One region of the Paenarthrobacter sp. 10L420 genome, then DNA from elsewhere that is predicted to be linked to it. Evidence: riboswitches for the same ligand, from Rfam matches in the RefSeq annotation. Region 1 holds a riboswitch; each other region holds the start of a gene.
The links. A riboswitch is a leader RNA that binds a small molecule or an ion and turns the genes downstream of it on or off. The one in region 1 is predicted to bind cyclic di-AMP.
Positions count from the first base shown of each region.

Region 2: it holds a riboswitch for cyclic di-AMP, as region 1 does, so the genes downstream of both, AC1DD5_RS24205 (NlpC/P60 family protein) here and AC1DD5_RS08855 (C40 family peptidase) in region 1, are expected to answer to the same signal.
Region 3: it holds a riboswitch for cyclic di-AMP, as region 1 does, so the genes downstream of both, AC1DD5_RS16725 (hypothetical protein) here and AC1DD5_RS08855 (C40 family peptidase) in region 1, are expected to answer to the same signal.
Region 4: it holds a riboswitch for cyclic di-AMP, as region 1 does, so the genes downstream of both, AC1DD5_RS16235 (aggregation-promoting factor C-terminal-like domain-containing protein) here and AC1DD5_RS08855 (C40 family peptidase) in region 1, are expected to answer to the same signal.

Region 1 is NZ_JBFTJK010000004.1:97,044-100,004, forward strand. Features, by position in the region: gene AC1DD5_RS08850 (M23 family metallopeptidase) at 1-755, shown strand, start outside; cyclic di-AMP (ydaO/yuaA leader) riboswitch at 900-1,063, shown strand; gene AC1DD5_RS08855 (C40 family peptidase) at 1,068-1,799, shown strand; gene AC1DD5_RS08860 (NlpC/P60 family protein) at 1,899-2,651, shown strand; gene AC1DD5_RS08865 (HNH endonuclease) at 2,882-2,961, shown strand, end outside.
Region 2 is NZ_JBFTJK010000031.1:18,731-21,691, reverse strand. Features, by position in the region: gene AC1DD5_RS24215 (universal stress protein) at 1-16, opposite strand, end outside; gene AC1DD5_RS24210 (FAD-binding protein) at 447-1,139, shown strand; gene AC1DD5_RS24205 (NlpC/P60 family protein) at 1,227-1,997, opposite strand; cyclic di-AMP (ydaO/yuaA leader) riboswitch at 2,001-2,169, opposite strand; gene AC1DD5_RS24200 (copper resistance CopC family protein) at 2,344-2,961, opposite strand, start outside.
Region 3 is NZ_JBFTJK010000012.1:12,372-15,332, forward strand. Features, by position in the region: gene AC1DD5_RS16715 (ATP-dependent DNA ligase) at 1-946, opposite strand, end outside; gene AC1DD5_RS16720 (hypothetical protein) at 994-1,227, shown strand; cyclic di-AMP (ydaO/yuaA leader) riboswitch at 1,357-1,507, shown strand; gene AC1DD5_RS16725 (hypothetical protein) at 1,510-2,904, shown strand.
Region 4 is NZ_JBFTJK010000011.1:83,617-86,577, forward strand. Features, by position in the region: gene AC1DD5_RS16230 (sensor histidine kinase) at 1-1,072, shown strand, start outside; cyclic di-AMP (ydaO/yuaA leader) riboswitch at 1,207-1,364, shown strand; gene AC1DD5_RS16235 (aggregation-promoting factor C-terminal-like domain-containing protein) at 1,370-2,200, shown strand; gene AC1DD5_RS16240 (MerR family transcriptional regulator) at 2,386-2,961, shown strand, end outside.

The sequences.
Region 1 (2,961 bases):
TGGAGATCCGGCCACGCGACACCCCGCGTCAGGTGCGCCGCCGCAAGAGCCCATTGCGCCAGGTAGCCGACTTCGCCGCAGCCAGTGGTGTCGGGCAGAAGGCCGGAGTCGCGCTTGCCGCTACCGGACTTGCCCTGACTGTAGGCCTGCCTGCCACAAGCCCGGTCATGGCCACATCCGAATCCGGCCAGGCCGAGGCGGCCCTCTCCGTGCCGGGTGGCAGCCAACCCGAAGTTTCTGCGGCAGCCTCTGCCAAAATCGATTTCAGTCGCGCAGCAGTCGCTACCGCCGCTGATCCTGACGGCAAGCTCAAGCAGTTGCTGAGCGCCCAGTCAGCGGGGAGCATTCAGCGCGCATCCTCACTTGGCACGCTGGGAAGCCCTCTGGACAAGCTGGTCACGGCATCGCCGTTTGGCTACCGCGTCAGCCCCCTTACGGGCGGCACCGGTGACTTCCACCGCGGCCAGGACTTCGTAGCCCAGTGCGGTACTGCCGTTCACGCCGCAGCCGCAGGCAAGGTCACGTTCGCAGGCTGGCATGAGTACGGCGGAGGCAACCGCGTCGTGATTGACCACGGCAACGGCCTCGAGACCACGTACAACCACCTGTCGTCCTTCAACGTCAAGGTGGGCCAGACTGTCAGCCGTGGCGATACTGTCGCGCTGAGCGGCACTACAGGCGCATCTACGGGTTGCCACCTCCACTTCGAGGTCCAGGTAAACGGTGAAGTCGTAGATCCCATGGGCTGGCTCTGAGCCAGTTGATGGTTGTCTATCGCATTCATGACACGCCCGTGACCTGAATGTGACATTCACGAATATCTGTTGTACCGTCTAAAGCGCATCGGCTTTTTAGGGGGCCGATGCACTTGAGTGGATTGCCTAGCTCTGCCACCACTCGAGGTCCGTTCGCAAAAATCGTCTGGCAGGGGCGGGGGAACCAATTTTGGCCTTCGAATCAGAAGGCCTTGGGGTTAAGTCGCAAAAGCTTCCTTGAAGCCGCGCGGCCGGATGACTCCCATCCGAATCCGACAGCTCACCTCGCAGGCATTGGGAGAGGCTACCTTCGTGTCATCACGCACTACCCCTGCGCGCCATCGCGCCGAATTGGTTCGTACGAACCCGTTGAACACCCTTTCCAAGGCTGTCTCAACCAATGCAGGCACCGTAGGCCGCCAAGCCGCCGTTCTGGCCGCAGCCTCGGGACTTGTTCTCAGCGTTGGACTCCCGGCCCAGGCCGCTGACACCGACGTTTCCAAGTCGGAATCCTCCAGCACCCAGCAGTTGGTCGCCACCGCGGTTGTTACCGCTGAGCCCACGGCAACCGTTTCCTTCGAAAGCCCCGTTGTGGCTACCAAGGAAGCCCCCAAGGTTCAGCGCGCCTCCCAGCGCACGCAGGCAGCCGAAGGCCAGACGGGCGACGCCCTCGCTGCCCTGTCCTCCACGGCCAAGGATGCCGCATCCAGCGCGGCAGCTTCCGGACTCGCAGCAATTGCCTACACCGGCATTGGCCACCCCTATGTCTGGGGCGGCACTTCCCCCAACGGCTGGGACTGCTCTGGATTTGCCCAGTGGGTCTACGCCCAGGCCGGCATCAGCATCCCCCGGGTCAATGCCTGGACGGCCATGAAGCCCACCAGCACGCCGGCCCCCGGCGATCTCGTCATGCAGAACGGCGGAGCCCACGTGGGCATCTACGTCGGCAACGGCATGATGATCAGCGCGCTCAACCCCAGCCAGGGGACGCTCCTGACCCCGGTCGCAGCCACCGGCACATCCTCGTTCTTCACCCTCCGCTAGGAAAATCCCATTCGGGGTAAGCCAGCATGCCCCCCAAGTGCTGGCCGCCCATAACCTGCGTGCGTCCCCACCGTGCGCGGATACGAAAAGAGAGTAATCATGACCAGTGCAAACAAGGTTGCACGGCATAGAGCTGAGGCCCCCAAGACCAGCTCACTTGCCGTCATTGCCAAGGCTGTCAGCGACAACGCCGGTGGCGTTGGCCGTCAGGCAGCAGTGATCGCAGCTGCATCAGGCCTTGTCCTGACCAGCGGCGTGGCTGCAAATGCTGCGGATACCAATGTCCAGCGCGAATCCACGTCTGCGTCCACCCTTGATGTGCAGTCGGTTGCCCAGGCCACCATTGCTGCCGATTCCAGCGTTGCCATCTCCTACGAGCGCCCCGTAGTCAAGACTGTCGAAGCCCCGGCTCCCGTCGTCGAGAAGGCACCTGCCAAGGAAGCTCCGGCTGCCGGCGGCACCGCTACTTTGGCGGTCAACACTGATACCTCCGCGGCAAAGGCGCCTGCTGCATCCAGTGGCCTCGGTGCAGCTATCGCTGCAGCGGCCTACGCACAGCTCGGTGTCACGCAGGACTGCACCATGCTGGTGACCAACTCGCTGGCCGCCGTCGGTATTCACTTCCACGATTGGCCGGCCGGCTACCTCTCCCTCGGCCGCACGGTCAGTGCAGCTGAAGCGCAGCCCGGCGACCTCGCTTACTACGCCAACGGTGGCTACGGCGGAATGGCACACATCGCTGTTTACGTCGGCAACGGCATGGCAGTCCACGGTGGATGGAACGGATCCACCACGGCACTGTTCAGCGTGAACGTTGGCTCCGGCCCCGTTTTCATCCGCGTCAACGGCTGATCAAATACTCCACGGAACACCCCGCAGGCGCACGCCGGCGGGGTGTTCTGCTTTAACCAGCAAGGTGTCCCGCACATGAACTTTCGCCAACACCACAGGCGAAACGGCAGAAAAATTCGTTGATACGGCATATAAGTGCTTACCCTTGTGTTGTCGATCCACAGCCCGTACAAGCAGAGGGCAGCCGGCCCTCGTGCCCCTGACGGGTGCGGCCGTGAAGAGGTACGTGCATGCGCACACTCGTTCTGAATGCTGGATATGAACCGCTGGCGGTAGTAACCTTCCGCCGGGCGCTGGTCCTTGTGCTGAC
Region 2 (2,961 bases), on a different contig from region 1:
TGCCGTGCTGGTCCATTGGGGCCCGCCTCTCCACCTACTGCTTGATGTTCCGGCCATTCTGCCAGAGGTTCTCCGTACCGGTGTCCCCTTGCTGGCGTGCAACCAATAGCCGAGGCCGAAGAAACCCGCTGGGGTTCTCCTTCCAATGCCCACTATTCTCGGTTGGCAATGCCGAATCAAGGCGACTATGGGCTATGTGGATAACGGTCCGGGCTCGGTTTTCGGCACGCTCACCGCCCTCCAGGTTGCGCTGCGGATGAACATCCAAAACACGCTGCCGCCGAGGCTATCCATGGCAGAAAAAGTTCGGTAGTGTTCGAGTCACCGAATGGCCGGCAAAAGTGTCCCAGGACACAATCCGGCCATTTATTTGCGGCCGCTTGGGGAACACGGACGCGATCCCACGCGCTGCCGAAAGGCACACACGTCAAGGAGGAACCCAAGCAGTGTCACTCACTCCTGATTCCGTCACGGAACGGACTACCACCGTGGTGATCGGTACCGGCCTGTCCGGTTTGGCTGTTGCCAGCGAGCTCAGCCGCTATGGCGTAGGTTCCATCGTGCTGGATGGCTTTGGTACTTTGTCCACCACCGGACCATCGGTCCATACGGGAATGCTCCAGCGCTGCGACGCAGCGGACCCCGCGGCAATGCAGGAACGCAACGAGATCCTGCGCCACTTGCGCAACTACGCCGCAAGCCATCACCTGGATGTCCGCACCACCACACGCGCTGTTCGTCTGGACTTCCTGGGCGGCGACTCGTCCCAGCAGCTTGGATATGGACTCGCAGCAAGCCTGAACACGGCCAGCCAGAGGGCTGGGCTGGGCGTTTACGGCCCGCTTGAATCCACCCCACGGCAATGGGCCGTGCATACAGCCACAGGAGTTCTTCTGGCCGACCACATCGTGGTGACGCGCTGCGCCCAGAGCCAACTGCGCCGAATGCTTACGGACTTGGGAATCGCCATAGGCCAGAACCTCGTGGCAGCCATGCGTGCCGTGGGAATGCACTTGGTAGGCGTGGGGGAACTCATTACACCCACGCCCAAGGAAGTACTCCGGCAAGCCAAGGCAGTAGGGCAAGCAATCTCAGCCAAGGTGGCTCTACCAGCTTCGCCGGGCATCGCCCTGGCTTAGAAACGAACAAAAGTTAACTCAGAAGGCCGGTGCCTCCGAAGACGTTAGTCCTCGAAGGCACCGGCCTTTTGAGTTGGAGCGTGAAGCTTAGGCGCCAGCGCGTACGTACGTGATGGGGCCGGTTGCGGTGAGCCAGCTGATCGGGTGGATGCCCGTCTGGTTGCCGTTGATGCCACCGCTGATGGCCTGGCCGTTGCCGATGTAGATGGCTACGTGGCCGGACTGGACGATCATGTCACCGGGCTGGGGGTCGCTGACAACCTTGCCGTAGTTCAGGAACTGCATGGGTGCGAGGTCGCCAACCGGGATGCCTGCGGAGCCGAGGGCCCGTTCCACCATGGCGGTGCAATCCTGCATGATGCCGATCTGGGCGTAAGCCGAGGCAACCATAGCGGCGTTGACGCCACCAACAGCCGGAGCCGCAGCAGCAGGCGCGGCTGCCACCGGAGCGGTAGCCGTAGTAGTTGCGGCGGCCTTGACAGTGGCCGCTGCTGGGGCCTGCTTGGCAACCGGAGCCGGAGCAACGGGTGCCGGCTTTTCAATAACGGGAGCCGCAACGGAAGCAACCGCAGGGCGCTCGAAGTTGATCGTGGCCGTGGAGGCGGCCGTAACAACCTTGGTGGGACCCTCAGTGACGGTCTCGGCGACCGTAGCAGGGCTGGAGTCGCGCTGAACAGGGGTCTCTGCTGCGTGGGCAGCAATGGAGCCTGTCAGGACGAGGCCTGAAGCTGCTGCGATGACAGCGGCTTGGCGACCTGCGCCGGATGCGTTGCTGGCAACAGCCTTGGAGATGGAAATGAACGGATTAGGACGTACGCTGTCCGCCTTACGACGGCCGCGAAGAATGCGTGAAGACATGAAAGAGCCTCTCCCGATGCCTGCGAGGTTAGCTGTCGGATTCGGATGGGAGTCACCCGGCCACTATCCCCCGCTGTGCAGCGGAAGCTTCGTGACTTCACCCCAAGGCGCGCTCTGAAAGCGGGCCAAAATGGGTTCCCCGTCTCTGCCGTAGGTTTGTCTGCGAACGGATTCCGGACTGTGGCAGAGCTAGGCAATCAGCCCGGAAATGCCCGTTACGTGGAACAGGCACAAGTACAACCGTACGGGAAGATCACTTCAAAGTCACATTTACGTAACGAGCAGTTCGTTTTTGGCGTGTCGCAGTGACCGTTTCGAGATCTTCGCAAGTATGTAGAAAACCCCGTTATTCCGCGGAATTTTCGTCATCCGGCTCGTTCGGAGCCGCCAGCTTCTTCCGGGCTGTAACAGCGAGGAAGATCACGAGACCGATTGCCACGACGGCGAGGCCAACAATGCTCCAGGGGAAGGGTTGGGAAACTGCCGGAGCGGGCTCACTATTTTCGGTACCGGGCGCTGCCGTCCCCGCCGTCGGAACAGCCGCCGAAGCCGATGGGGAGGCGCCTGCTGAGCCGCTCGCCGTCGTCGTGCTTGTTCCGGAAACAGTGAACTTGAAGGTTCCCTCAATCGGGTGGGAGTCTGAACTGACCACGCGCCACACCACCGTGTATTCGCCAGCCGGAGCGCCCGGACGCAGCTTCTGGACAGCCATGTTGTCGATGATCTCCACTGCGCCATCTGCCCAGTTTTCGCCCCCAGCGGTGACAGTTACGCCCGAACCGATGGCCAGTGGCCGGTTGTTGAACGTGATCGACACCGACGCCGGCACTTCAGCTACCCGCGCACCGTTGGCCGGAGTTGTTGATTCGGCGACGTCGTGCGCGGAGGCCGGAGCGGCGCCCAGCAGCAACGCGGAAGCGAACGCAATAGCGGCTACGACGGCGGCCAGAAGCGGGCGGATGGT
Region 3 (2,961 bases), on a different contig from region 1:
GCTCGCCCTCCATGTAGTCGTAGGCAACCTCAATGACGAGTTCCGGCAGGAGGGGAACAAAGGAGAAGTCCTTGCCGGCGCTCCACCGGCTCTGTGCGCCGGGCATTCGGGAACCCGTAGCCGCGGCATCTCCTTGATCGGCCCACTGACCCCAGGGATGTTCGCTGAACTCCGTCTGGTACGGCTCGAGTTCGGCCACCAGGCTTTCGCGCTTGGCCATGGGAAATGAAGCCACCACCCCCACGTGCTGCAGCTGGCCGGCGTCGTTATACAGCCCGAGCAGCATCGACCCCACAACCTTTCCCGTTTTGTGCCAGCGGAATCCAGCCACCACACAGTCCGCGGTCCGTTCATGCTTGGTCTTGAACATGACGCGCTTATTCGGCTGGTACGTCCCTCCGAGCGGTTTGGAAAGTATGCCGTCGAGCCCAGCCCCCTCCAGCTTCACGAACCACTCCTGCGCTTGATCAAGTTCCGTCACCGCCGGCGTTACGTACACGGGCGCCTCAGCCCTGGCGAGCGCCTTCTCCAAGGCGGTTCGACGCTCGGAAAACGGCTTGTCCATGAGGTTCTCCCCGCCCAGGGCAAGGATGTCGAATCCGATGAAGGAGGACGGTGTCTTTTCGGCAAGCATCCGCACACGGCTATCGGCAGGATGGATGCGCTGCTGAAGGCCCTCGAAATCGAGCCTGCTGTCAGCTATGAGGACGATCTCGCCGTCGATCACGCATTTGTCCGGAAGGTTCTTCTGAAGGGCTTCCACCAACTCGGGAAAGTACCGCGTCATGGGACGTTCGTTGCGGCTGCCCAGGATGATCTCGTCACCATCTTTGAAAACGATGGTCCTGAACCCGTCCCACTTCGGCTCAAAGTGGCCTACATCAGGGATCGAAGGAACGGACTTGGCAAGCATGGGCGAAATGGGCGGCATCACTGGGAGGTCCATACGACTATGTTCTACCTGCCAGCCGCGGCGGAAGCTAGTCTTGGGCGATGGATATCTTGGCCGTTCTAGTGGCTGTACTGGCAGCACCTGCCCTCATTGCGGCCCTTTGGTTCTGGGTCTCGCGCCAGAACAGCAAGGGGAAAGTCCGGCGCGGCGCCGCGGGTGGGATCCTGGGCGTGACGGACGAAATTTTCCGACCCGAGACCCATTACGCACACCAAATCCAAAGGATCCAGCTCGAGTTGCCAGCCCCGGCTCCGGCCCCGGAGCCTAAGTCCTAACGGACCTTCGCGCTGGAAGGCGTCCCGCCCGTTACATTAATGTGACTTTACTATGGCGCTCATGTACGGTCTAAGAGCGACCCGTATCTCCGCTGGGCCGCTTCCGGGTTGACGCCGAGCTCTGCCGCAAACCGGGATCCGCCAGACTAGCGGCAGAGACGGGGGACCCAGAGTTCCCGGGCCTGATTTTCCATGGGCCCTTGGGGTGAAGCCGCCATGTGCGGCCGGACGGCCTCGTCCGAACCCGACAGCTAACCTCGCAGGCGTTGAGAGGCAACCACCATGTCCCCAACCATGGATCAGCCGCGCCGCGCCCAAATAGCGCGCGAGCGTACCCAACCAACCGGACGCCGTCGGGCCCAACCCAGCGGATCCTCCACCAGCACGCCGGAAGCAGAAACAGGTTTTACAAGCACGACGCCGGAACCCGCCACTGCTCCTGTTCCCACCCCTGCGGCACCCACCACGCGCGCAGCCGCTCGCGCGGCAGAGCGTGAACGGGCAGCCCAAGCTGTAATCGCTCCTGAAACAGCTCCGGCAGAAACAGCACCGGCGGACTCTGCCCCAGTAGACTCCGCTGCTCTGGAGCCGGCTACGGCTGCGATTCCAACAGTTCCGGCGCCCACGCCGCTCGCTCCCGAACCGGCTGCAGATCCCGAGCCCGCCACCGCTGCCATTCCAATGGTGGCTGCTGCTGCACCCACCCCCGCCGCGCACGAACCCGAGCCCGCCACCGCTGCCATTCCGATAGTGCAGGCGCCCACGCCCGGCACTGGGGATCCGGTCACAGCCGAAATTCCGACCGTTGCCGCCCCTCTTCCCACACCTGCGGCTCCGGCGTTCCCTGCTTCGCCGGCGGAGTCAAAGAGCCCTGCCCAGCTCGCGGCAGCCGCCACCGCCGCAGCTGGTCTCGCAAGCCGGAAAGCCCTTCGTGCCCAGGCATCCGGTAGCGGGACAGCCCCTTCCGCGACAACGGCTGCCGAGTCCCCGACGGGCGTTGCCCCCACGTTTGGAGCGTCGTCCTTCAGCCACGAACCACACGCAGTCCTCACCAAGGCCGCCTCGGTCAAGACAATGGGCCAGCGCATGGCAGTCGTCGCTGGGGCATTGGGCCTGGTATTGACCGTTGGCACCATGAGCCAGGCCTTCGAGCTTCCCTTCTTCGGGCAGGAAACACCGGCTCAGGAAGCCAGTGACGCAAAGACGGGTGGCGACAGCAGGCAGTCAACCTCGGCCACCCCCGCACCCAGCTCGTCCAGCTCCACTGCATCAGCTTCGTCGGCGACCAGCGAGGCCGGACAGCCGGCAACTGTTGCAACGCAGTCGTCAGAAGAGGCACCTGCTCAGGGGTCGTCGTCGTCACTTCCGACTCCGCAAGTTTCACTCGCGGATCCTGTTTGGGTCCCTTCGTCGGCCCCGTCGGCTGTTGTCCCTGTGCCGGGCGTGACAACTCCTGTCCCAACCCAGCCGGCCCCGAGCCCGGTTCCCTCGGACACGGTTACCACCCCACCCGCCACAACGACGCCCAGTCCCACGGTTACTCCGACACCTACTCCAACCCAGACTCAGGCACCGAAGCCAAAGCCAACCGGAAATCCAAATGCCACCACGCCGTCAAGTGGTTCAGCCTTGGACCTGGACGGCATACTTGACGGCGCCACAGGGATCTTGAAGTGAGCACGCAACTTCCCAGGACCAGCAAGCACGTCGGATGGCACGGCCGGTACTGCAGCA
Region 4 (2,961 bases), on a different contig from region 1:
CCGTTCATTGTCCAACGGCGACTACCGGCTGGTGGCAGTAAATACCACCTACGGCGACGTGATTGTGACGGGCCTGCCGTTGGCTGATAAGCAAAATGCCGAGGCCTCGCTGGTATGGACCATGGTGTTTGTTTCCCTTGGCGGACTGGTGCTGATCGGCCTTGCCGGTACCGTCATCATTCGCCGGACCATGCGGCCGCTGGAGCAACTATCGGAGGTTGCAACCAAAGTATCGCGCCTTCCCCTCGACGCCGGTGAAGTGGCACTCGCTGTGCGCGTACCGCCGTCGGCCTCCCATCCTGGAACAGAAGTAGGCAGCGTTGGCCACGCTTTGAACCAAATGCTCAACAACGTTTCCAGGGCCCTGGAAGCCCGTCAGGAGAGCGAAACCAAGGTCCGGCAGTTCGTTGCGGATGCCTCCCACGAACTGCGGACGCCGCTGACCGCCATTCGTGGATATACCGAATTACTCCGCATGACGGAGAACTTCACGGACGACGGCCGGAAGTCCCTGGCACGCGTCCAGAGCCAGTCCGAACGCATGACCACCCTGGTGGAGGACCTGTTGCTGTTGGCGCGGTTGGACGAAGGCCAGCCATTGAAGGTCACGGATGTGGACCTTACCCAGTTGGTGATCGAGACCGTCAGCGACGAAAAGGTGATGGCACCGGATCACATCTGGAAGCTCCAACTCCCCGACGAGCCCATCACGGTACGCGGGGACGCAACCCAGCTGCATCAGGTGCTGGCCAATCTCCTGTCCAACGCCCGCAAACACACCGATCCAGGTACCACAGTGATCACTGGCGTCGTGCTCTCCGCGGACGGTACCGCGGTGGTCACGGTCACTGACAACGGGGCTGGCATTCCGCCTGAATTCCAGGGCCATGTTTTCTCGCGTTTTGCCCGCGCTGACGCCGCGAGATCAGGCTCTGAAGGAACCTCCGGATTGGGCTTGTCAATCGTCGAATCAATCGTCCAAGCGCACGGCGGAAGCGTGGCAGTAACGTCCAAGCCGGGGTGCACCGAGTTCATTCTGAGACTCCCGTCAGTTTCGAACGAACACGTATAACGAATCAGGCAACATGACGCGCCGTGACCGTGATCTCTGTTACCCAAATGTGACTTAAGCCGAAACCTCCTGTACCTTCGAAAGGGTGGGTCGCCCATAGTTGGCCCACACCCGGGATGCGCCGAGCTCTGCCACTTCCCGGAGTTCCGTTCTCATTCGAGGCAGAGACGGGGGACCCAGAGTCTCCGGGCACAGTACTTTCCTTGCCCTTGGGGTGAAGCCGCAGCTACGCGCGCGGCCGGATGACCTCATCCGAACCCGACAGCTAACTCCGCAGGCGCTGAGAGGTAATCACACATGTCTGAATTCAACGATCAGACGCGCCCTTCCGCGCGTCACCGTGACGAACACAACGCTCCCCTGACCAAATCGCAGTCTGTTCTGAAGACCGCTGCCCGCCGCGGCAAGACCGGTCAGCGCATGTCCGTTGTTGCAGGAGTCGTTGCCGCAGCATTGGGCGTCGCATCGCTTGGCCAGGCCGCAAACGCCGCATTCAACCTCCCGGAAACGAGCCAGGCATCCGAGACGCAAGCCACGGCCCAGGTCAGCAACAAATCAGCGGAAATCTCTGCGTCCCTGGATGCTGCTGCCAAGAAGGGCGCCGGCGATAGGGCCGCTGCAGATCAGGCAGCAGCAGCTGCACAGGCCGCTGCCGAGAAGGCTGCCGCTGAGAAGGCTGCGGCCGAAAAAGCCGCCGCCGACCAGGCAGCAGCCGCACAAGCCGCCGCCGAAAAGGCTGCCGCTGATGCAGCCGCCAAGCAGGCTGCCGATGCCGCCGCTGCTGCAGCCGCAGCCGCAGCAGCTGTTCCCAAGGCCGTGGACGATCCCGCTGCTGCCAAAGCTTACGCCGCCAGCATCCTCGCCAGCTACGGCTGGGGTCCGGGTGAAATGACTGCCCTGAACACACTGTGGGAGAAGGAATCCAACTGGCGGACCACCGCGACCAACGCGTCCAGTGGCGCCTACGGAATCGTGCAGTCTCTGCCAGCTTCCAAGATGGCAACTGCCGGCGCCGACTGGGAGACCAACTACCAAACCCAGATCAAGTGGGGCCTGAACTACATCAAGGAACGCTACGGCTCCCCCTCGGCCGCCCTCGCCTTCCACTTGGCCAACAACTGGTACTAAGCCAACTCAATAAGCAGGTTTGAGCCCACCCCAGCGGGCTCAAACGTGCAGGGCCTGATTACCGCCCCGTTTTCCGCCGTTCGCAGCAGTGATTACTGCAGCTGACAGCGGGAACGGGGCGGTTTTCGCGTTTCAGGTGGCGACGGCTTGCACCTCACGTAACGTCAGGACTTAGCGTTGTGCCCATGACGGGAACAACAGGAACCGGACCGTGGAGCATCGGTGAACTGGCCACAGCATGTGGCGTCAGCGTGCGGACGCTCCACCACTACGACGAGATCGGGCTGCTGTCCGCAAGCCAAAGGACATCATCTGGTCATCGCCGGTATTCGGAGAGCGACCTGCGCCGCCTATACCGGATCAGATCGCTTCAGATGCTGGGGCTTCCGCTCGCTGCCATCGGCAAGGCGCTGCAAACGCCCGAGGATGATCTGGAGTCCCTTCGAGACCTCCTCCAACAGCAGCTGGTCCATGTGCAGGAGCATGCCCAGCAACTCCAAGCGCTCCAAAACCGTTTGGGCGAGCTGTTGTCACGCATGGACGGACACGCCATGCCCACCCCTGAACAATTCATGTCAACGTTGGAGATGATTACCGTGCTCGAAAACAACTTCACTGCCGAACAACGCCTGCAGCTCGCGGACAAGCGGGAAGAACTCGGCGCAGAAAAAGTCGAAGCCGCCAAGCAGCAGTGGGCTGCCCTTGTGGAAGAAGGACTGGCACACGTCGAAGCCAACACGCCCGTTACGGACCCCTCCGTC